Regions from separate parts of the Clostridium intestinale genome, predicted to be linked through region 3. Evidence: riboswitches for the same ligand, from Rfam matches in the RefSeq annotation. Region 3 holds a riboswitch; each other region holds the start of a gene.
The links. A riboswitch is a leader RNA that binds a small molecule or an ion and turns the genes downstream of it on or off. The one in region 3 is predicted to bind cobalamin.
Positions count from the first base shown of each region.

Region 1: linked by a shared signal. The riboswitch ahead of P8F83_RS17370 (sirohydrochlorin cobaltochelatase) and the one ahead of cobT (nicotinate-nucleotide--dimethylbenzimidazole phosphoribosyltransferase) in region 3 are both predicted to bind cobalamin.
Region 2: linked by a shared signal. The riboswitch ahead of cbiQ (cobalt ECF transporter T component CbiQ) and the one ahead of cobT (nicotinate-nucleotide--dimethylbenzimidazole phosphoribosyltransferase) in region 3 are both predicted to bind cobalamin.

Region 1 is NZ_CP121166.1:3,373,680-3,380,836, reverse strand. Features, by position in the region: gene P8F83_RS17375 (nitrite/sulfite reductase) at 14-1,564, shown strand; cobalamin riboswitch at 1,613-1,797, shown strand; gene P8F83_RS17370 (sirohydrochlorin cobaltochelatase) at 1,915-2,745, shown strand; gene P8F83_RS17365 (cobyrinic acid a,c-diamide synthase CobB) at 2,761-4,092, shown strand; gene P8F83_RS17360 (precorrin-8X methylmutase) at 4,100-4,705, shown strand; gene cbiD (cobalt-precorrin-5B (C(1))-methyltransferase CbiD) at 4,705-5,796, shown strand; gene cbiE (precorrin-6y C5,15-methyltransferase (decarboxylating) subunit CbiE) at 5,793-6,395, shown strand; gene cbiT (precorrin-6Y C5,15-methyltransferase (decarboxylating) subunit CbiT) at 6,392-6,964, shown strand; gene P8F83_RS17340 (cobalt-factor II C(20)-methyltransferase) at 6,957-7,157, shown strand, end outside.
Region 2 is NZ_CP121166.1:2,356,991-2,364,147, forward strand. Features, by position in the region: gene P8F83_RS12345 (energy-coupling factor ABC transporter substrate-binding protein) at 1-286, opposite strand, end outside; gene P8F83_RS12350 (energy-coupling factor ABC transporter permease) at 286-1,038, opposite strand; gene P8F83_RS12355 (energy-coupling factor ABC transporter ATP-binding protein) at 1,065-1,886, opposite strand; gene cbiQ (cobalt ECF transporter T component CbiQ) at 1,899-2,729, opposite strand; cobalamin riboswitch at 3,024-3,209, opposite strand; gene P8F83_RS12365 (BMC domain-containing protein) at 3,277-3,825, opposite strand; gene P8F83_RS12370 (4Fe-4S dicluster domain-containing protein) at 3,827-5,155, opposite strand; gene P8F83_RS12375 (hypothetical protein) at 5,508-5,750, shown strand; gene P8F83_RS12380 (DUF2461 domain-containing protein) at 5,813-6,508, shown strand; gene P8F83_RS12385 (glycoside hydrolase family 1 protein) at 6,583-7,157, opposite strand, start outside.
Region 3 is NZ_CP121166.1:33,662-40,818, forward strand. Features, by position in the region: gene P8F83_RS00140 (peptide chain release factor 3) at 1-113, opposite strand, end outside; gene P8F83_RS00145 (Cof-type HAD-IIB family hydrolase) at 358-1,173, shown strand; gene P8F83_RS00150 (Cof-type HAD-IIB family hydrolase) at 1,174-2,007, shown strand; gene P8F83_RS00155 (pyridoxal phosphate-dependent aminotransferase) at 2,000-3,064, shown strand; cobalamin riboswitch at 3,088-3,270, shown strand; gene cobT (nicotinate-nucleotide--dimethylbenzimidazole phosphoribosyltransferase) at 3,394-4,440, shown strand; gene cobU (bifunctional adenosylcobinamide kinase/adenosylcobinamide-phosphate guanylyltransferase) at 4,437-4,997, shown strand; gene cobS (adenosylcobinamide-GDP ribazoletransferase) at 4,999-5,739, shown strand; gene cobC (alpha-ribazole phosphatase) at 5,748-6,335, shown strand; gene P8F83_RS00180 (cobyric acid synthase) at 6,369-7,157, shown strand, end outside.

The DNA of each region.
Region 1 (7,157 bases), 1.3 Mb from region 3:
AGAGGTGGATTATATGGATAATTTAAATAGTGATTTATTAGAAGAGATTAAGGTTTTTAAAGAGTTAGGATATAAGTTTTTAAATGGAGAAATGAATAAAGCAGATTTTAAAAAGGCTTCAGGTGGTATGGGGGTTTACGCCCATAGAAGTGGAAAGGAATTTATGATTAGGCTTAGAATTATGTCGGGGATAGCCTCTAAAGAGCAGCTTAAGTTAGTTTATGATTTTGCAAACAAATATGATTTAGAAGGGATTCACCTTACAACTAGGCAAGCTATACAATTACATGGACTTGATATAGATGGTATATGTGAAGTAATGGTTGAGGCTTTAAAGAATGGAATTTATACAAGAGGAGCTGGGGGAAGTTTTCCAAGAAATGTAGCTATTTCTCCTTTATCTGGGGTAGATATAGACGAGGCTTTTGATGTAACGCCTTATGCTATGGCTGTTAATAAACATTTTATGAAGAAGATTACTAGCTATAAATTGCCTAGAAAGCTTAAGGTTGCTTTTTCAAGCAATGATAAAGATGCCTCACATGCAACTGTGACAGATCAAGGGTTTTTGGCAGTTAAAGTAGATGGTAAGGAATATTTTAAGGTGTATATAGGTGGAGGATTAGGAAGAAATCCAAAGCTTGGAGTAGAACTTGGAGAACTAATAGAACCAAAAGATATTTTATATCATGTTGAGGCTATAACTAATTTATTTATGGCTGAAGGAGATTATAAAAATCATGGAAAAGCCCGTGTCAGATATATTTTAGACAGAATGGGTAAAGATGATTTTATAAAATGTTATAAAAAACATTTAGAAGAAGTTAAGAAAGCTGAGAACTTGCCTTTAGACTTGGAGATAAAAGATTTAACAAAAGAAGGTAAGGAAATTACAATAAATAATAAGAGAATTATAGCTCAAAAACAAAAAGGCTTATATAGCGTATACTTCCATCCAGTAGGAGGACAACTAAAATTATCTGTGTTAAAAACTCTTATAGATGAAATAGAAAATATGGATGATGTTGAAATAAGACTTACTATGGAGGAAGGTTTATATATAAGAAACTTAAATGGGGAAGAAGCAGAAAAAATAGTTAGTCTTACAGAGGGGTTAGGTGGAGAAACAAGATTAGAACAATCTGTTGCTTGCATTGGTACACCTATCTGCCAAATGGGAGTTTTAAATGGACAAAAAACTTTAAATGAGATGATAGAGATGTTTAGGGCTGAGGGTGTAAAGGAAGATTTACTTCCAAGAGTACATATTTCAGGATGCCCTAATTCTTGTGGGGTTCATGAAGTTGGGAATATAGGTTTTTGCGGAAAGATGAAAAGAGTTGGAGATGGACCTAAAAATGTTTTTGAACTTCATATTAAAGGTGATCTAGGTGAAGGTAAAACTAGAATAGGTGACTATTATGGTGACATACTTCAAGATAAGGTACCGGAATTTTTATTAGAATTAGATAAGGCTGTTAAGCTTAATGGAGCAGAATTTGAAGCCTTTATTACAGAAAGTGAAGATGAATTTAAGCAAGTGTTAAATAAATTTTTAGTGTAGGAAAGTATTTGTATAAGTTTGCTTTTTGAGATATAATTTCATTAACAGAATAACAAGAGAAGTTATGGTATTTATTTCCTGGGAAATAAATTTAAAAGGGAAAGAGGTTAAAAGCCTCTACAGCCCCCGCTACTGTAAAGGGTGACGAATTCTAATGATCCACTGGTTTTACTGGGAAGGAAGAAGGAGGATGAACCCTAAGTCAGGAGACCTGCCTAATTTTTTATAGCTAATCCTTCGGAGGGAAGGAAAGTGATATAAGAATAGGTGGAATTATATTACCATTATATTTGTCTTGCACTTTTACCTCTATCCAAATGGATAGAGGTTTTTTTATAGGAGTTGAAGTAATGAAAAAAGCAATCTTAATTACAAGTTTTGGAACATCCCACTTAGATACCTTAGATAAAACCATAGTGGTTATTGAAAAAGAAGTAGAGGAAAAATATAGAAATGAATATGATATTTTTAGGGCGTTTACCTCACATATGATAATAAAAAGTTTAAAAGATAAATATGATATGAATGTAATGACACCAGAAGAAGCCTTAAAGAGTCTCAAGTTATGTGGATATGATGAAGTTGTTGTACAACCGCTTCATATAATTCCAGGAGAAGAATATGACTATATAAAGAGAGTTGTAAATAGCTATAAAGAGAGCTTTAAGAATTTGATTATAGGACGACCTTTGTTATACTTCCAATCAGAAGAAGTTAATTTAGATTACGATGATTTAATTGATGAGCTTAAAAAAGTTATGCCAAAGGGAGAGAATGTTCTATTAGTAGGACACGGAACCAATCATCCAGCAAGCTCCTGTTATGGTTGTCTTCAAAATAGGTTTAGAGAACTAGATTATGATAATGCATTTGTAGGAACTGTTGAAGGTTATCCATCTATAGAAGGGGTAATTAAGACTTTAAAAAAATATAATGTTAAAGAAATAAATTTAACACCATTCCTTTTGGTAGCAGGAGACCATGCTAAAAATGATATATTTTCTGAGGAAGAGGAATCTTGGTATCTAAGACTCAAAGAGGAAGGCATAGAGGTTAAAAAGATATTTAAAGGTTTAGGAGAATATAAAGAAATTAGAAATATATATTTAAGGCATCTAGAAGAAGCTATAAATGGTAAATATGAGGGAATGGGTGAAAGTAAAAAGGGAATTATGAATTAAAATAAGGAGGTCCTTATGAAATCAATAATAATTGCATCTAACTGTTCAGGTGGAGGAAAAACCACATTTACTTTAGGTCTTATGAGATTACTTAAAGATAAAGGATATGATATTGCACCTTACAAAATTGGACCAGACTATATAGACCCAGCTTTTCATGAAAAGGTAACAGGAAATCCTTCTAGAAATCTTGATTATTTTTTGCAAGGAGAATATGGGCTTAAAGCAGTTTATTCAAGAGGCAGAGGAGAAATCGGAATAATAGAAGGTGTAATGGGAATATATGATGGTATGGGATGCACCTCAGAAGCATCAACAGCACATGTATCTCAGCTTTTAGATATACCTGTGATTTTAGTGCTTACCCCTAGAGCTTCAAGTGTTACCTTTGTTTCTGAAGTTAGTGGAATATTAGAGTTTTCAGGAACAGACTTTGCAGGAATAATACTCAATAATATAACTGAAAGTCATTATTCATTATTAAAAACTATATTCGATAAAAAGATAGATGTACCGCTTTTAGGATATGTACCTAAAGATGAAAGAATATCATTAAAATCAAGGCATTTAGGATTAGTTCAAAGTTCAGAAGTAGATGATTTAGATGAAAAAATATCCACAATAGCAGAGCTTATAGAGGATAATGTTGATGTTGATAGATTACTTAACTGTTTAGTAGAAACAGAAAGATTTAATGATAATTTTCACCTAAGAAAAAGGGGACTAAAAATAGGAATAGCTAGGGATAAGGCTTTTTCATTTTATTATAAGGAGAATATAGAACTTTTAGAGGAAATAGGAGAGATTAAGTATTTTTCACCTTTAGAGGATGAAAAGTTGCCTGATAAACTTGACTTCATATATATAGGTGGAGGTTATCCAGAGGTTTTTAGAGAAGAGTTATCTAAAAATACAAGCTTCATACGAAGTCTTAAAGATAAGCTTGAAGACGGACTGCCTTGTTATGCAGAGTGTGGAGGCCTTATGTACCTTATGGAAGAAATAGAAGGGGAGAAAATGGTTGGAGTATTTAAAGGAGAATCAGTTATGACTGATAAACTAAATAACTTTGGATACACCTTTATAGATGTTAAAGAAAACTCCTTAATAAGAAGAGCATTAAAAGTAAGAGCACATGAGTTTCATAAATCAACTATAAATTCTGATGAAGAGAAGGTTTATACTTTAGAGAAAAGAGCTTATGATGGAAGCTTGAAAAGTTGGAAATGTGGATATATTAAGAAAAATACTTTAGGAGCATATGCTCATATTCATTTTTTCTCAAATATAGAGTTTCTTAAAGAAATAATTAACAGTTGTAAGGAGAAGAGTCGTGGAGTACATTAAGAATCCAATGGAAATAGAGCAAAGAAGTTTTGAAATAATAGGGAGTGAGATGGGAACTCATAACTTTACTGAGGAAGAACTTTCTATAGTAAAAAGAGTTATCCATACATCAGCAGATTTTGAATATAAAGATTTAGTTTATATAAGAGACGGTGCTATAGAGGAAGCTAAAAAACTTCTTAAAAGTGGAGTGAAAATATATACAGATACAAACATGATTGCAGCTGGTATAAATAAAAAAGCTCTAAAACAGTTAGGGTGTGAGGTCATAACTTATGTATCTCTTGAAGAAGTAGCTAAAAAAGCTAAGGAAGAAAAAATAACTCGTTCAATGGCAGCTGTAGCTAAAGCATCAGAAGAAGGAGTAGAGTTTTACGTATTTGGAAATGCACCTACAGCAATGTTTAATCTAAAGAGCTTATATGAAGAGGGAAAAGCTAATCCTAAGTTTATAATTGGAGCACCTGTAGGGTTTGTAGGGGCTAGGGAGTCTAAAGAAGAAATAGAAAAACTTGATATTCCTATGATAACTATAAGAGGGAGAAAAGGTGGAAGTAATATAGCTGCAGCTATAGTAAATGCTCTTATGTATATGCTGGTGGAGAGAGAATAATGTTAGACATGTATGTTAATGCTGGAGGGAAAAAGCTAAGATGTGGTTATACTACTGGTTCTTGTGCAACTGGAGCTGCGAAAGCCGCTACAGTAATGCTTTATAAAGACATTAATTTAGAGTTTATAGATATTGATACTCCAGCAGGAATACCACTTAAGCTTCCTATAAAAACTATAGAAAGAGGAGAAAACTTTGTTTCTTGTTGTGTAGTAAAAGATGGGGGAGATGACCCAGATGTAACCCACGGAATAGAAATATGGGCAACAGCTAAGAAATCGAAGGATAGATATTCTCTAAAAGGTGGAAAAGGTGTAGGAGTAGTTTGTGGAGAAGGCCTTTATGTAAAAAAGGGAGATGCTGCAATAAATCCAGTTCCAAGACTTATGATAGAAAAAGAAGTAACTAAAGTTCTTCCAGAAGATAAAGGAGTAGAGATAACTATTTTTGTTCCAGAAGGAGAAGAAGTAGCTAAAAGGACCTTTAATCCTAGACTTAATATATTAGGTGGAATAAGTATACTTGGAACTTCAGGAATAGTTTACCCAATGTCAGAAGAAGCTTTAAAGGAAACAATTGAAATAGAGATGAAGGCTAAAGCTGCCTACTATGATGAATTAATATTTATATTTGGCAATATGGGAGAAAAATTTGGAGAAACCCTAGGTTATGATAAAAATAAGATGGTTACTATATCTAACTATGTAGGATTTGCTTTAGAAGCAGCGAGATACTATTCTGTTAAGAAAGTTACTATAATAGGGCATATAGGGAAACTTGGAAAAGTAGCAGCTGGTGCTTTTAATACACATTCAAAAGTTTGTGATATGAGACTTGAAGTTATAGCATTAGAACTAGCTTTAATAGGAGCACCCATAGAATTAGTGACAGCTGTTTATGATGAAAAAACTACAGAAGGTGCTGTTAGAATAATTCCAGATGAATATAAGTCTATATATAAAACCATAGCTCTAAAAGCAAAAGCAAAAATGGAGCAGTATGTGATGAATGAGTTAAACACAGAGGTTGTTTTATATTGGGGAGGAAAAGAAGCTAAACTTCTATTTAATAGTGAGGAGGAAGGAACTTGATTACTTTAGTTGGACTTGGGCCAGGAAGTAAAGAATACATGTTACTTAAAGCTATTGAAACCTTAAATAATAGTTCTATAGTTATAGGGTTTTCTAGAGCTATAGAAAGTTTGGATTTTATATCTATACCTAAGGTAGCGGTGAATAATTTAAAAGGTATAATAGAGTTTATAGAAAATAATCCTTCTGAAAATATAAGTATAGTAGCTTCTGGAGATCCATGTTTTTATGGTGTACTTAATTATCTTAAAAGAAATATTAATGAAGAAATCACTGTAATTCCTGGAATAAGTTCTTTTCAGTATCTTATGAGTAAACTAGGGAAGCCTTGGCAAGAGGCAAAACTATCTTCTCTCCATGGACGGGAGGGAGATTTTATAAAGGAAGTTAGAGAAGTTAACTTATCTATATGGCTGACGGATAAGATAAATAATCCTACTAAGCTTGCAAAACAACTACATGATGAAAATATAGAATGTACCATTTATGTAGGAGAAAATCTTTCTTATGAGGATGAGAAGATAACTATAGGAAGTCCAAAAGAAATAGAGGCAAAAGAGTTTAGTGAATTAAACATAATGGTGGTGGAGAGAACGTGAAATTCATAAAAGATGAAGAGTTTATAAGAGGAAAGGTTCCTATGACTAAAGAAGAAGTAAGAATTCTTTCCATAGCTAAATTAGAATTAGAAAAAGATGATAAGGTGTTAGATGTTGGGGCAGGAACAGGCTCTATATCTATTCAAATGAGTAAATTCTGTAGAGAAGTAACTTCTATTGAAAGAGATGCGGAAGCGTACGAGTTAATTCTTCAAAATAAAGCTAAATTTAGTTGTAATAACTTAGATATAATTAAAGGAGAAGCTTTAGAAGAATTACAAAAGCTTTCTTCAGAAAGTTTTGCTGGAATATTTATAGGTGGAACAGGTGGCAATTTAGAGAAGATAATTGAAGAATCCCACAGAATATTAAGGCAAGGTGGAAGAATAGTTTTAAATTTTATTACTTTGGATAACTGCTATAAAGCTTGTGAAACTTTAAAAAGACTTAATTATGAAGTTGACATAACAGAGGTTCACGTAAGTAAAAATAGAAATAATAGTTACATGATGATGAGCAATAATGGAATATATATTGTGAATGGAAGAAAGGAAAAAATACATGAGTAAACTATATGGGATAGGGGTAGGCCCTGGAGATTCAGAACTATTAACTTTAAAAGCAGTAAGAGCTATAGGCGAATCTCAAGTAATAGTAGCACCATCTTCAGAAGAAGAGGGAGACAGCATAGCCTACGAAACTACAAAGGAATTTATAAAAGAAGGAACGGAAGTTATAATAGCTCATTTTCCAATGGGTAAA
Region 2 (7,157 bases), 2.3 Mb from region 3:
TTTCAACAAATCGGCCCATGAAGAAGGCAATTATCCCCACTCCTATAGCTGTTTGTACACAAAATAATAAGCTTTCAGTTTCACCTGGAATTTCTCCACCTATCCATCTTTCCATAACAGGAGTAGCCCACGGCTCATATTCTTCCCCTGTAATTTCAGAAATAGCTTGGCTCCCAGCATCATCAGAGCCTCCAAATTCAGCACCTTTTAAAATAAATAATGGTACAAGAACAATAAGTATTGTAATAAGTAATAGTATGATAACTTTTTTCTTAGTTTTTGTCATTATTTCTCACTCCCCTTTAAAAACCCTATACCCTTTAACTCTGACTTTGCATATGTTTCAAGGCCTATGATAATAATTACACTTAAGATTCCCTCAATAATTGCAAGTGGAATCTGAGTAGGTGCAAACACTCCAAGGAATTTAACTGCTGATGCTAAAACTCCACCAGTTTCAGATGGATATGCAATTGCAAGTTGAATACTTGTTACGCAATAAGTAAATAAGTCTCCTAATGCCGCTGCTAAAAAAATTGAGAAGTGTTTATTAACCTTTAATTTTTGAAATAATTTATATATTCCATAAGCAAGAAATGGACCTGCTATAGACATAGAAAAAGTATTAGCACCAAGAGTTGTTAAACCACCATGAGCAAGTAATATAGCTTGAAATAAAAGTACAATTATTCCAAGAATACTAACTACACTTGGTCCAAATAAAATAGCACCAAGACCTGTACCTGTCATATGAGAAGAACTTCCTGTTACTGATGGAATTTTTAAAGATGAAAGCACAAAAACAAAGGCTCCTGCCATTGCAATAAGTGTTATAGACCTTCTATTTTCTGCTATAGTTTTCTTAAGTGAAATATACCCTAAAACTAAAAATGGAAGACTTATAACTCCCCATAAAATACAGTACTTTGGTGAAAGGTATCCTTCCATTATATGCATAGCATTAGCTGCTGGCGTTATTCCAAAAATTATTGCAAATGCTATCGCAATAATTATAAACTTCTTTTCTTTTTTATTCATATTATTAACCCCCTTGATTTCTTAATCTAAAAAATATTCTTTAATTCCTGAACTGTTTTAGGATAGAGATTTTCATCTTTTAATAATTCTTTTTCTAAAAGTAGTTCATACACCTCTAACATAGTTGGCTTTTTAAGGTTTGCTTTTTTTAAAACTTCTTGATCCTTAAATATCTCTATAGGTGTACCATCAGCTATTATTTTTCTATCAGAAAAAACAACAACTCTTTCTGCCCATCTATAAACAAAATCAACATCATGAGTGGATATCAGCATGGTCTTTCCTTCTAATCTCAGCTTATCTAAAACTTCCTCAAGCATTATGGAGTTTACAGGGTCTAACGATGCTGTAGGTTCATCAAAAATTATGATTTCAGGTTTCATAGCGATTATATCTGCAATACTTACTCTTTTCTTTTCTCCTCCACTTAAATAATGAGGAGGCCTATCTTGAAAATCTAATAGGTTCATGTACACTAGGGCCTGATGCACCCTATCTATCACCTCTTGTTTTGAATGTTTTAGGTTCATGGGCCCAAAAGCGACTTCTGATTTTACAGTAGATGCTATTATCTGATTATCAGGATCTTGAAAAACAATCCCTATATTTTTTCTTAATTCTTTCATGTTTTTCTTGTTTATGATGGTACCTCTATATGTTATTTCTCCATCATCAGCCATGAATACCCCATTCATGTTTAAGAAAAAAGTTGATTTCCCAGAACCATTAGAGCCTACTACGGCTATTTTTTCTCCTTCATGAACCTCTAGATTTATTCCCTCTAAAGCAACTTTTCCATTTCCATAGGTGTAATGTAAATCATCTATTTTTAATATTACTTTCTTCATAAAAATCTCCTCTTATTTTGTAAAACTCCAAAGTCCAACTAAAAAAATTATAAAGAGAAATGCCCAAAACACTAGCTTTTTATCTAACTTCTTTTCTTCCTCTAAAAATATAAGTTCTCCATCATAACACCTTGCTTCCATGGCATCATAATATGCATTTGCTTTCTTAAAAGAAACAATCAGCATGTTGCTCCCAATCCTTCCAAAGGTATAATAAGAGGTTTTGATGTCACAGTACCCAAGACGGGCCTCTGCTGAATTTTTCATTTTACTTGATACATCCATCAAAACAAAAATGTATCTATAAATCATATTCATAAGTTCTATAATAAGTTTCGGAACATGGGCCTTTCTAAGTACATATATGATATCTGAAGATGGAGTAGAAAGTGACATCATTTGAAGAGCACTTATGGCTCCTAAAATCTTCAAAAGTAAAAATACCCCTTTTGTAAGCATCTCTTTTGAAGTAAACACATACCCAACACCTAAGTAAAGGTTGTACTCTCCTATTGGATTTCTTGAAATATCCACACTTATGGTAAAAATACTTATTAAAATAAAAACAATAGGAATCATAAGTACCGATAGATAATCTCTTAAAGAAAGACCACCTTTTATAATAGTAAGATAGTCCATCCCCAAAATTACTGAAACAGATACGTATGGATTATCTAATAAAATACACATAGCTATCATGGCAATTGAAAAAAGTATCTTAAAGCTTGAGTTCCAATGCTTCATTTTTGAAGCATAAGCATAAAAATCAATTGAAATATTTTCTCCATGTTTATGTCTTATTCTTTTATTACTTTTTTTCCTTAAGATATTGTTTTTTCCCACCTAATGACTCCTTTGAATCTTATTTCATCTACTCTACAAGCCTTAACTCTATTCATAAATACTTAAATTCCCCCTTATCTATATACTAATAATATTGTATCTTCATTCCAAAATAACATGTACAGAAACAAGTAAATTAATTAAACCCATCATGAAGTCTTTAAAAGACTTCTACAGCAATAATGTGTAAAAAAAATCCTCCTAACTCAAAGTTAGAAGGACACAACAAAAAACTATACCCATATAAGTATATTAAGTACATATTTATTATGACTCCTCCATCGCTCGTAGAGACTTTAGTCAAAAATATAGGCAGGTCTTCTGACTCAAAGATCATAATTTAAGTACGTCTTCCCTAAAACTTAAGTGACATCTTGTACCTAAACTCCCTTAATACAGCTACGGGATAGCTCAGGATTTTCACCTGATTCCCTTTTAATCAATCACGTTACTGATTAAACCTATATTTCATTATTAAATTTACTAATAGATTCCAATATTATCATGGTAAGAATACCATTATTATGCTGAAAAATCAATACTACATTTAAAATAGAGTTTGAATAAGTCTATCAGATGGTGATGGAATAACTTCAGCATTAACAAGTAAACCCTTCTCTTCCATCTCAGCTTTCCCTGCTTCTATCCCTACTTCTACTGCTCCTACATTACCTGTAAAAGTAAAGTAGGATTTCCCTCCAAGTCCTGTACCAAGCCTAAGTTCTATAGGTTCTAAACTTGCAGATTTTAAAATTTTATCTGCTGCAACTACCATGTTAGCTATTGAAAAAGCTTCAATTATCCCTAAAGCTTGAACTTTCTCTGGCATTGTTGCCCCAGTAATTGCTGGAAAAACTAGAGGACTTACATTTGGTATAATTATTGAATCAATCCAAAACTCATCTGCTGTTTTCTCTCCAACACTTACTGATTCCTTAACAGATTCAACATCTCCAGTAACTATTGCAATATATTTTCCTGGGCATGTGGAACTTGCAGTAACTATCTCAACATCAGAAACCTTAACCATTTGGTCTGAGGAAAAAATACCTCTTGATATACTTGTAAATTCAACTATTCCTATTGCGTTAGCCATATTAATTCCTCCTTATAGATATAAAGTCATTTGTGATTTCTGTTATAGTTCCTGATATACTTGCATGAATAGGTGCACCTAAACTGCCTTCTGGTATATCACCTATCAAATCACCTGCTTCAACATGGGCCCCTACTAGAACAACTGAAGTTGCTGGCGCACCAACATGTTGACTTCTTAGTACATGTACCTCTTCAGGTTCAACAAAACCATCTATAAAAGGTGCAGGTCTATCAAAACTTTTTAATCCAAGTCTTGCAATAAGTCTTTTACTTGGTACTAATCTATATTGACGGGCCTTTCTTGGTTCAAACTTATCCTTGATGGGCCTATACTTAATCTTTTGCTCAAAAAGCTTTTCTTTAAAATATACATTAGAGGCCTTAGGATAAAGTCCTGCTGGGCAAGAAAATAACTCACATAAATTACATTGACAACATAGCTGAGCATTCTTTTGCCCTTCTACATTCTCTAGATTATAAGCCATCGCTCTCATCATTTTATGAGGCTGTGTATCATGTCCTAAAAGATAACGTGGACACATATCTGTACACATTCTGCATTGTTCACAAGAAGCTCTATTTACTCTTCTAGCTTGATTCATTTCTGTTGATTTTTTACGTATTAAAGAATGTTCTTTTTTAAGTATTACAAAACCCTTGTTTTTCTTAGTAATATATCCATCTAGATTTTTCATAACTGGGCCCATCATAGGTCCACCATCAATAACTGCATAATCATCAAAATCTGTTACCCCACTAAGTTTTAATACATCCATTATCTTAGTACCAACTGGTACACAAGCTGTTACTGGACTTGGTACATCACCTGAAACAGTTATATATTTTCTGGTTACTGATTTTCCAAGTGATGCATTATAAATGTTTAGTGAAGTTTCGCTATTTACAACTACACATCCTACTTGAATCGGAATTCCAGCCTCAGGAACAACTCGTCCTGTTAATTCATAAACTAAAACCTGTTCATCTCCAGCTGGATAGATATCTTGAAGTTCTTTAACCTCAATCTTTTCATTAAGGTTAAGTTCAATTATTCTATTTCTCAAAATAGAAATTACCTCTTTATGTTTTTCTTTTACACCTATAATTCCTTTCTTTGCTGAAACTAATTCTCTAGCAGCTTCAAACCCCTTAATTATTTCATTAGGATAGATTTTCATAAGCTGCTGATCCACCCTTAATAAAGGTTCACATTCGGCTCCATTTAAAAGTATAAATTCTGCCTTCCCAGATAGTTTTGCATGAGTAGGAAATCCTGCCCCTCCTGCACCAATAACTCCTGCATCTTTTACTTTATCTAAAAGATTCATAGTTTGTACTCCCCCCCTTAATTCTTTTATGCCACGACGTTGTTAATTAATGACTTTAATGAAATCCTTACAGGATTTCTACAGCACTAAAGTGTATAACGTTTTCAAATTGTCTATTTAAGGGTATTGTAGCACAAATTTAAAGTTGACAGTTAGTAATATTAAGTACTCTTGAAGGTCTGTTTTTTACCTAAAAAAGTCTCTATGAAAATTTAAATACTCCACATATTCCTTTTTAAGACCTTGGTCGATTATTACTAAATTTCGTGCTTTTATTACATAATTTTAGCTTGTACGTATATACATGGTATAATATAGTAAAGATTATTTATATTAAAAGGAGGAGTTATTTATGTTTTCATTTAAAAAAGAAGATGTTTGGATTGGCTACTCTTTAAAGGATTTATCAAAAGTTATTAGAGTATTATTAGATAATAATATAGAATATACAAACAATAAAGTTAGTACCTTAAAAAATGATGAAAATACAAATTTAAGAAGAAATGATGAAACTCAATATACTATAACTGTAAGTAAAAGAAATGCCAAGGAAGCTAAATATCTTATAAATAATGTTTTAAGTAAAGATGTCTAACTAGTGCTTTCTTTTAATTATCTAATATAAAATACATAAATACCATAAAAGGAGGCTTTCCTATGTCAACTATAGGTGAGAGAAGCTTTGAAGGTTTCTCGAATGAAACTATAGATTTTTTAAAAAATCTAAAAGAAAATAATAATAAATTGTGGTTTGAGGAAAATAAAGAAAAATATATACATCATTTACTTACTCCAATGAAATACTTAGTTATGGATTTAAGCAGCTTTATCCTTTCTATTGACCCTTTGCTGGAGGTAACCCCATCTTCTGGATACACAATCTCAAAAATTTACCGTGACACAAGATTTTCAAAGGATAAATCTCCTTATAAAATTAGGATGTGGATAACTTTTAAAAGAAGATCAAAAGAATGGTCCTCAAATCCAGCCTTCTTTTTTGAGTTGTCTCCTGATTCCTATAGATATGGAATGGGTTTTTTTCAAGCTAATCCAACTACTATGAAAATATTTAGAGAAAATATCGATGCCTCCTTAGATACATTCAAAAATGCAATATCTTTTTACTCAAAACAAGATGTTTTTGTTGTTGAAGGAGATAAATATAAACGAATTTTAGACAAAGAAAAAACTGAAGATATAAATGAGTGGTATCAAAGAAAAAACTTATATTTAGTTTGTAATAAAGAAATAGACAACTTATTATTTTCAAAAGAACTTGTTGATAAGCTAATCGCTGATTTTGCACTAGTAAAAGATTTCTACAGTTATTTATATGATATATCAAATAAATAACTAACATATGTAATAAAAAGGGATTGATAGATAACCTAAACTATCTATCAATCCCAAATTCTATTGATTATAAATCAATATTCTAAGCTTTCTCCATTGGTAGCTATAACTTCCTTATACCAATAGAATGACTTTTTCTTATATCTTTCTAATGAACCTGTTCCATCTTGATTTCTATCAACATAGATATAACCATATCTTTTCTTAATTTCAGCACTTGCAGCACTTACTAAATCAATACATCCCCAGCTTGTATATCCCATCACATCTACTCCATCTTCGATAGCCTTACCAACTTGAACAATATGGTCATTTAGATACTTGATTCTATAATCGTCATATACAGTTTTATTTCCATTCTCATCAGTAACTAATTCATCATTTGCACCTAACCCATTTTCTACTACAAACAGTGGCATCTTATACCTATCATAGAAATGGTTTAATATAACTCTAAGTCCTATAGGATCAATTTGATTTCCCCATTGAGTGAATTCTAAGTGCTGATTTTTTAGCCCTCTAAAGACATTTCCACTAACATAATCATATTTTGATTCATCAGCTGCTGCACATTTGCTATTGTAGTAACTGAAAGCCACAAAATCTACAGTATGCTTAAGTATTTCCCTATCTCCTTCTCGTATATCTA
Region 3 (7,157 bases):
ATTGCTCCACCATATAAAAGTAATTTCTCAGTTAATGTGGTTTTACCAGCATCAGGGTGGGAAATGATAGCGAAGGTTCTTCTTTTTTGAATTTCTCTAATTAATTCTGTCACTTTGCTTCCTCCTTATTTTAATTTAAAAGATTTTTTGTATCTATAATAAAATCATTATATTTCTGTAACAAAACAAACTACATTATATCAATTGGAAGGAGAAATTTCAACTTATATGTCTTAGCATCTTACAAAATAATTAGAAAAATGTATAATATTTATAGGTATACTTTTGGAATATAGATGAATATGAGGTATATATGTATAGAATGGTTTTAATTTTGAAAGGGAAGGAGAATTATAAATGTACAAGTTAGTTGCAATTGATATAGACGGAACTTTATTAAAAAATGATAAAACAATATCAGAGAGAAATAGAGAATGTATAAATAAGGCGATGAAAATGGGGATAAAGGTAGTTATAACTACAGGAAGGCCTATACTTGGAATAATGACTTATCTTAAAGAGTTGAATTTAATAGGAGAAGATGAGTATGCTATAGCAGATAATGGAGCAACTGTATATAATACTAAGGACTTTTCCTTGATTCATGAAAGAGCTCTAACTGGTAAGGATATAAAATATATTTATCCATTTATGAAAAAGTACAATACAGAAATAGAACTTCATGTCCCAGAAGGTGGATTGGTTGAAAAGGATGCTGGCACTGTGTTCCCTAAAAAAAGAATGCCCTATATGGAATTAAAAACAATAGATATCCTGAAGGATGTTAAGGATGAAGATAAGATATTAAAGCTTTTAGTATTTGGTGAGTCTCATGTAATAGAAAGCATGTACTCTAGTATACCAGAGGAACTTATAGAGAAGTATACAGTTGTTAGGGCTTTAAATCATATGTTTGAGTTTATGTACAAGGGTTCCACAAAGGCATCTGGAATAGCTGTTTTGGGGAAGCACTTGGGAATAAAGAGAGAAGAAATTATCTCAATTGGGGATGAACTTAATGATTTAGATATGATAGAGTATGCAGGACTTGGGGTTGCTATGGGAAATGCTCGAGAAGAGGTCAAAAATAAGGCTGATTTCATAACTAAAAGTAATGAAGAAGATGGAGTAGCTTATGTTTTTGAAAAATTTTGTTTTGGAAGTGAGATTTAAATGTATAAGTTAGTAGCTGTAGATATTGATGGTACCTTACTAAATGACAATAAGGAGTTAACTAAAGAAACAAAAAGAGCTATAAATGTAGCTGCAAAACTGGGAGTCAAAGTAGTAATCACCACGGGGAGAATAATACAATCAGTAAAAGAACTGATTGAGGAATTAGGCTTAGAGGGTGAAGAAGAGTATGTAATTGCTAATAACGGCTGTACAATATACAACACAAGAGATTATTCTCTAGTTTATGAGAAGAGTCTTAAAGATAAAAATCTTAAAGAGGTTTATAAAAAGTATAAAAGAAAAGAGACTGTTATAGAAGTTCATACTTTAAATGGAATATTAACAGAAGATATAAGTGAACATAGGTATCAAATTAATAGATATCCTGAGATGGAAATACTTCAAAAAGATTTTCAAAAGGATAAAATAGAGGATCAAAAATTAGTAAAGATTTTAGTTAAAGGTGATGAAAAATATATAGAAGAACTAACCAAAGTAGTTCCAAGGGAATTACATGAAAAGTATGCAATTGTAAGAAGCTTGGATCATTTACTAGAATTTATGTACAAGGGTTCTAGTAAAGCTAAAGGATTAGAAGTTTTAGGAGAGATTTTAGGAATAAAAAGAGAAGAAATAATAGCAATAGGTGATGGCACTAATGATTTAGAGATGATTGAATATGCAGGACTGGGAGTTGCGATGGGAAACGCGAAAGAAGAGGTTAAAAAAGTAGCTAATTTTATAACAAAGAGTAATGAAGAAAATGGAGTTGCTTATACTATAGAGAAATTTATACTTAATGATAGGGAAAGGAAGGGCAAAATTGGCTAATAAACATGGTGGTGATATTTACACAGATGGTGTTTTAAAAGGAAGGCAAATATTAGATTTTAGCTCTAATATAAATCCATTAGGAGTACCAGGGAAATTTAGAGAAGCTTTAGATGAAATTTATAAAGAAGTAGTTAGGTATCCAGATTACAAATATAGAAAGCTTAAGGAAAGTATTATTACTTATGTAAAAACATATTATGAGACTAATTTGGATATGGATGAAATAATTTTAGGTAATGGTGCTTCGGAGGTTTTGGATTTATTTATATCTTCAGTTAAAAGCATAGGAATTATAGTTCCATCTTTTGTAGAGTATGAGGAATTTGCTTTGAAACATGATAACAGAATTACTTTTGTGCCTTTAAGTGAGGATTTTAAATATAACTACTCTTCAATAAGAAAAAGTCTAGAGGTCTTAGACGGAATAATAATAGGAAATCCGAATAATCCCACTGGAAATCTGATTGATAGAAAAGAATTTATGGGTTTATTAGAATATTGTAAAGAGAATAATAAAAAAGTAATTGTAGATGAAGCTTTTATAGAGTTTTGTGATGAAGAGAACTCCTTAGTTAACTTAGCTAAAAAATACTCTTGCTTATTTATTGTAAGAGCATTTACTAAGTTTTTTGGAATGCCCGGTGCTAGGCTTGGATATGGAATTTCTAGCAATAAGGAACTACTAAAGAAGTTTTCAAATTCTCAACTTCCGTGGAATATAAATACATTAGCTGAATTAGCACTACAAAAGTCCTATGAGGATAGGGAATACATAAATAAAAGTAAAGAGTGGATAAAAGAGGAGCTTCCTTATATGCTAACTAAGCTTAAAGATATTAGTGTAATTAGCAGAGTAATACCAACAAGCTGTAATTTTGTTTTATGTGAGTTAAAGGGTATTGATGAAAATAAATTATATGAAATTATGCTAGAAAAGGGAGTACTGATTAGAAAATGCTCTAATTTTAAAGGACTTAATGATAATTTTGTAAGATTTGCAATAAAGTCAAGAGAACTAAATAATATACTTTTGGATTTGTTGCGAGAATTATAGTTAATATGATATTATAAAAGAAAATTTAATAGTTATTCTATGGTGCCTTTTCAAAAGGTTAAAAGGGAAATGGGTTAAAAGCCCATGCAGCCCCCGTTACTGTATTGAGGATGAAACCTATATGAACCACTGAAGTGAGAGCTTCGGGAAGGATAGGGAGTAGGAAGAATCAGAGCCAGAAGACCTGCCATAGAAAGTAAGGTTTATTTTTCGGGAGGGAAAAGATGCCACGGGATATTGATTTTTAGTAGTTAAGTAGTTAACTATTTATTTTCATACATTAAACCAGTGGGATTATCACTGGTATTTTTTATTTTGGGGGAATAATCATGGGATTAAATTTAGAGGCAATGAAAGAGGCAAAGTTAAGATTAGATAGGCTTATAAAACCTGTAGGAAGCCTTGGAACTTTAGAGGAAATAGCTATAAAGTTTGCTGGTATAACAGGAAGGGTTAACAATAAGATAAATAAAAAGGGGATTGTTATATTTTCAAGTGATAATGGGGTATGTGAAGAAGGTGTGGCATCTGCTCCTCAGACTGTAACAGCTATGCAGACTATAAATTTCTTAAGAGGAATAACGGGTATAGGTGTTTTAGCAAGGGTGAACAATTGTGATTTAAAGGTTATAGATATAGGAATAAAAGAGGACATAAACTATCCAGGGCTTATAATTAAAAAAATAAGAAAAGGAACTTCTAACATGGCAAGGGGAGAAGCTATGACTAGAGATGAAGCTGAAAGAGCCATAAATATAGGAATAGATATTGTGAGGAAATGTAAGGAAGAAGGTTATGATATCATAGGCACTGGAGAGATGGGAATAGGGAATACAACATCTTCATCTTCCGTATTAATAGCTCTTACTGGATGTTCAATAGATGAGGCAGTAGGTCGGGGAGCTGGTCTTCATGATGATGAATTTTCTCATAAAAAGAAAGTTATAAATAGAATACTGGAGGTTAATAATCCTAAAAGTGAAGATCCACTAGATATACTTCATAAGGTTGGAGGATTTGATATAGCGGGAATGGTAGGACTGTATTTAGGTGCTAAAAAATATAAGATGCCCATTGTGATAGATGGATTTATATCAGCTGTAGCAGCTCTTTTAGCTTATAGAATTGATAGTGAGGTTAGGGATTACATGTTTCCTTCACATATATCTAGTGAACTAGGATATAACCTAACTATGAAGGAATTAGGATTAAATCCAATATTGAATTTTTCAATGAGATTAGGAGAAGGATCCGGATGCCCATTTGCTATGCATATTATAGAAAATTCTCTAGCTATAATCAATGAAATGGGAACTTTTGAAGAAGGAAATGTGGATATAAAAAACTATGAACATTATTGGAGGGAAGAAGCATGATATTGGTTACTGGAGGAGCTAGAAGTGGTAAATCCTCATTTGGTGAATCCATCTTAAAAGATGTGAATAGGGTTTTATATATAGCTACATCTATTCCAAAAGATGAAGAAATGGTTGAAAGAGTTAAAAATCATAGAGAAACTAGAAATCAGAGCTGGGATACCCTAGAAAGTTATAAAAATTTAGAGGAGCAGCTTAAAGAGGGATATACAGGAATAATGGTTGACTGTATAACTATAATGGTTACTAATTTGCTCTTCCATGGAATGGAGTCTTTTGAGGAAGCGGATTTTAAGAATATTGACTTTAGAAAAAAAGAAGAGGAAATCATAAAAGAAATAAGTTTAATGGTAAAAAGCTTTAAAGAATATGAACTTAAAAACACTACCAAAATAGTTCTAATAACTAATGAAGTTGGAGCTGGATTGGTTCCTGAATATAAGCTCGGAAGAGAGTTTAGGGATATAGCTGGAAGAGTTAATCAATATTTAGCTAAAGAAGCTAAAGAAGTTTATTTTGTTGTAAGTGGTATTCCTATGAAGATAAAAGGTGAGTAGTATGAAAAACTTTATTTTAATACTTCAATTCATGACTAGAATTCCTATAAATATAAACCTTAAGGTTGAGAGAGAAAATTTTCAAAAAGGTGTGGCTTATTTCCCTTTAGTAGGTTTAATAGTAGGAGGATTAGAGGCATTAGTTTATTATGTGTCAGCTAGGATTTTTTCAGTAAGCATAGCTAGTTTTTTTGCTTTAGTTACTCATATAGTTGTTACTGGAGCTATACATATAGATGGATTTGGAGATACCATAGATGGAATATTTTCAGGACGAAGTAAGGAAAAGATTCTTGAGATTATGAAAGACTCTAGAGTAGGAACCTTTGGTGCAGTAGGAATTATACTACTGATACTAGGGAGGTTTATAGCCATTAAAGATATGCCTTTTGATACTGCAATAACAGCTATAGTTTTAGCACCTATTATAGGGAGAACCTTTGTAACTTTTCTTATGTATAAAAGAAAATACGCTAGAGAAAAAGAAGGGTTAGGAGATTTATTTATAGGGGTTTTAGAGAAAAAAAGTTTTTTAATTGCTCTTGTTATAGGATGTATTTTAACTTTAGTAATAGCTAAAGAACGTGGAATTATTTTATTGATAGCAGGTTTTGGAGTAAGTATATTATTTAGAAACTATGTAGAGAAAAAAATAGATGGAGTTACTGGGGATGTTTTAGGAGCATCTATTGAGTTAAATGAACTTTTAATTTTACTATTATTCACAAGTAGTTTGTTTTAGGAGAGAATATGAAAATAGTTTTAGTTAGACATGGGGAAACAGAGGGCAATTCTAAAGGACTTTATGAAGGCAAAAAAGAAGTAAGTATAAATGATAATGGAAGAAACCAAAGTAAGAAGTTAGGAAATCTACTTAAGGATTATAAGTTTTCTAAAGTTTATTGTTCTCCTCAAAAAAGATGTAAGGAAACTTTAGATGTTATAATAGAAACCTTAGACTATAAACCTGAATCTATTGAATATAAAGATGAACTAAAAGAGATAGATTTTGGGCTTTGGGAAGGCTTAAGCTATAAGGAGATAGAGAAAGTATTTCCTAGGCAATGGGAAGAGTTTATTAATGATTACAAAGAATTTTCTTTTCCTGAGGGGGAAAGCTTTATAGATTTTTACAAAAGAACCACTAAAATCTTAGGTTTTTTAGATGATGGCAGTTATTTAATTTTAACTCATGGGGGTGTAATAAGAGCTGTTTTAAGTAAGTTATTAGGATCTGGAATAGAGGGATTTTATTCTATAAAACCTAAACAAGGAGCTTATAGCGAAATAAATTATTATAAAGACTTTGTAGAGATAGAATATATTAATAAAGATTAAAAGGAAGCAGGGATTAGTTTGAATAAGAGTATAATGCTACAAGGGACAGCGTCTACTGTTGGAAAAAGTATATTGTGTACTGCTTTATGTAGAATTTTTGCGGAAGATGGATATGATGTTTATCCTTTTAAAGCTCAAAATATGTCTCTAAACTCTGGGGTAACACCTGAAGGGGATGAAATAGGAAGAGCTCAAATAATGCAGGCTGAAGGAGCTTATAAAGTGCCTAATGCTAAGATGAACCCAATTTTATTAAAGCCAACATCAGATAGAAAATCCCAAGTTGTTTTACTCGGAAAGCCTTGGGATAACTTAGATGCAGTAGATTATTTTGAAAGGAAAAAAGTTTTAAAAAAAGAGATAATAAAGGTATATGAGGAAATATCAAAAGAACATGAACTTATTGTAATTGAAGGTGCTGGAAGTCCAGCTGAGATAAATCTATCTGATGAGTTTGTAAATATGGGAATGGCTAAAATAGCTAATAGTCCTGTATTACTAGTTGGAGATATTGATAAGGGTGGAGTTTTTGCTTCAATTTATGGAACAGTAATGCTTCTTCCAGAGGATGAGAGAAAACTTATAAAAGGAATAATAATTAATAAGTTTAGAGGAAGTATAGAACTTTTAGAACCTGGATTAAAACAAATTGAAGAATTAACAGGTATTCCTGTAGTAGGAGTTATACCGTATTTCAAATTAGACTTAGAGGATGAAGATAGTGTAACAGATTTTAATAAATTTAAGAAATCAGGGGACTTGAAAGTAGGAGTAATTAAATTACCGTACATGTCTAATTTTACTGATTTTAATTCTCTTGCA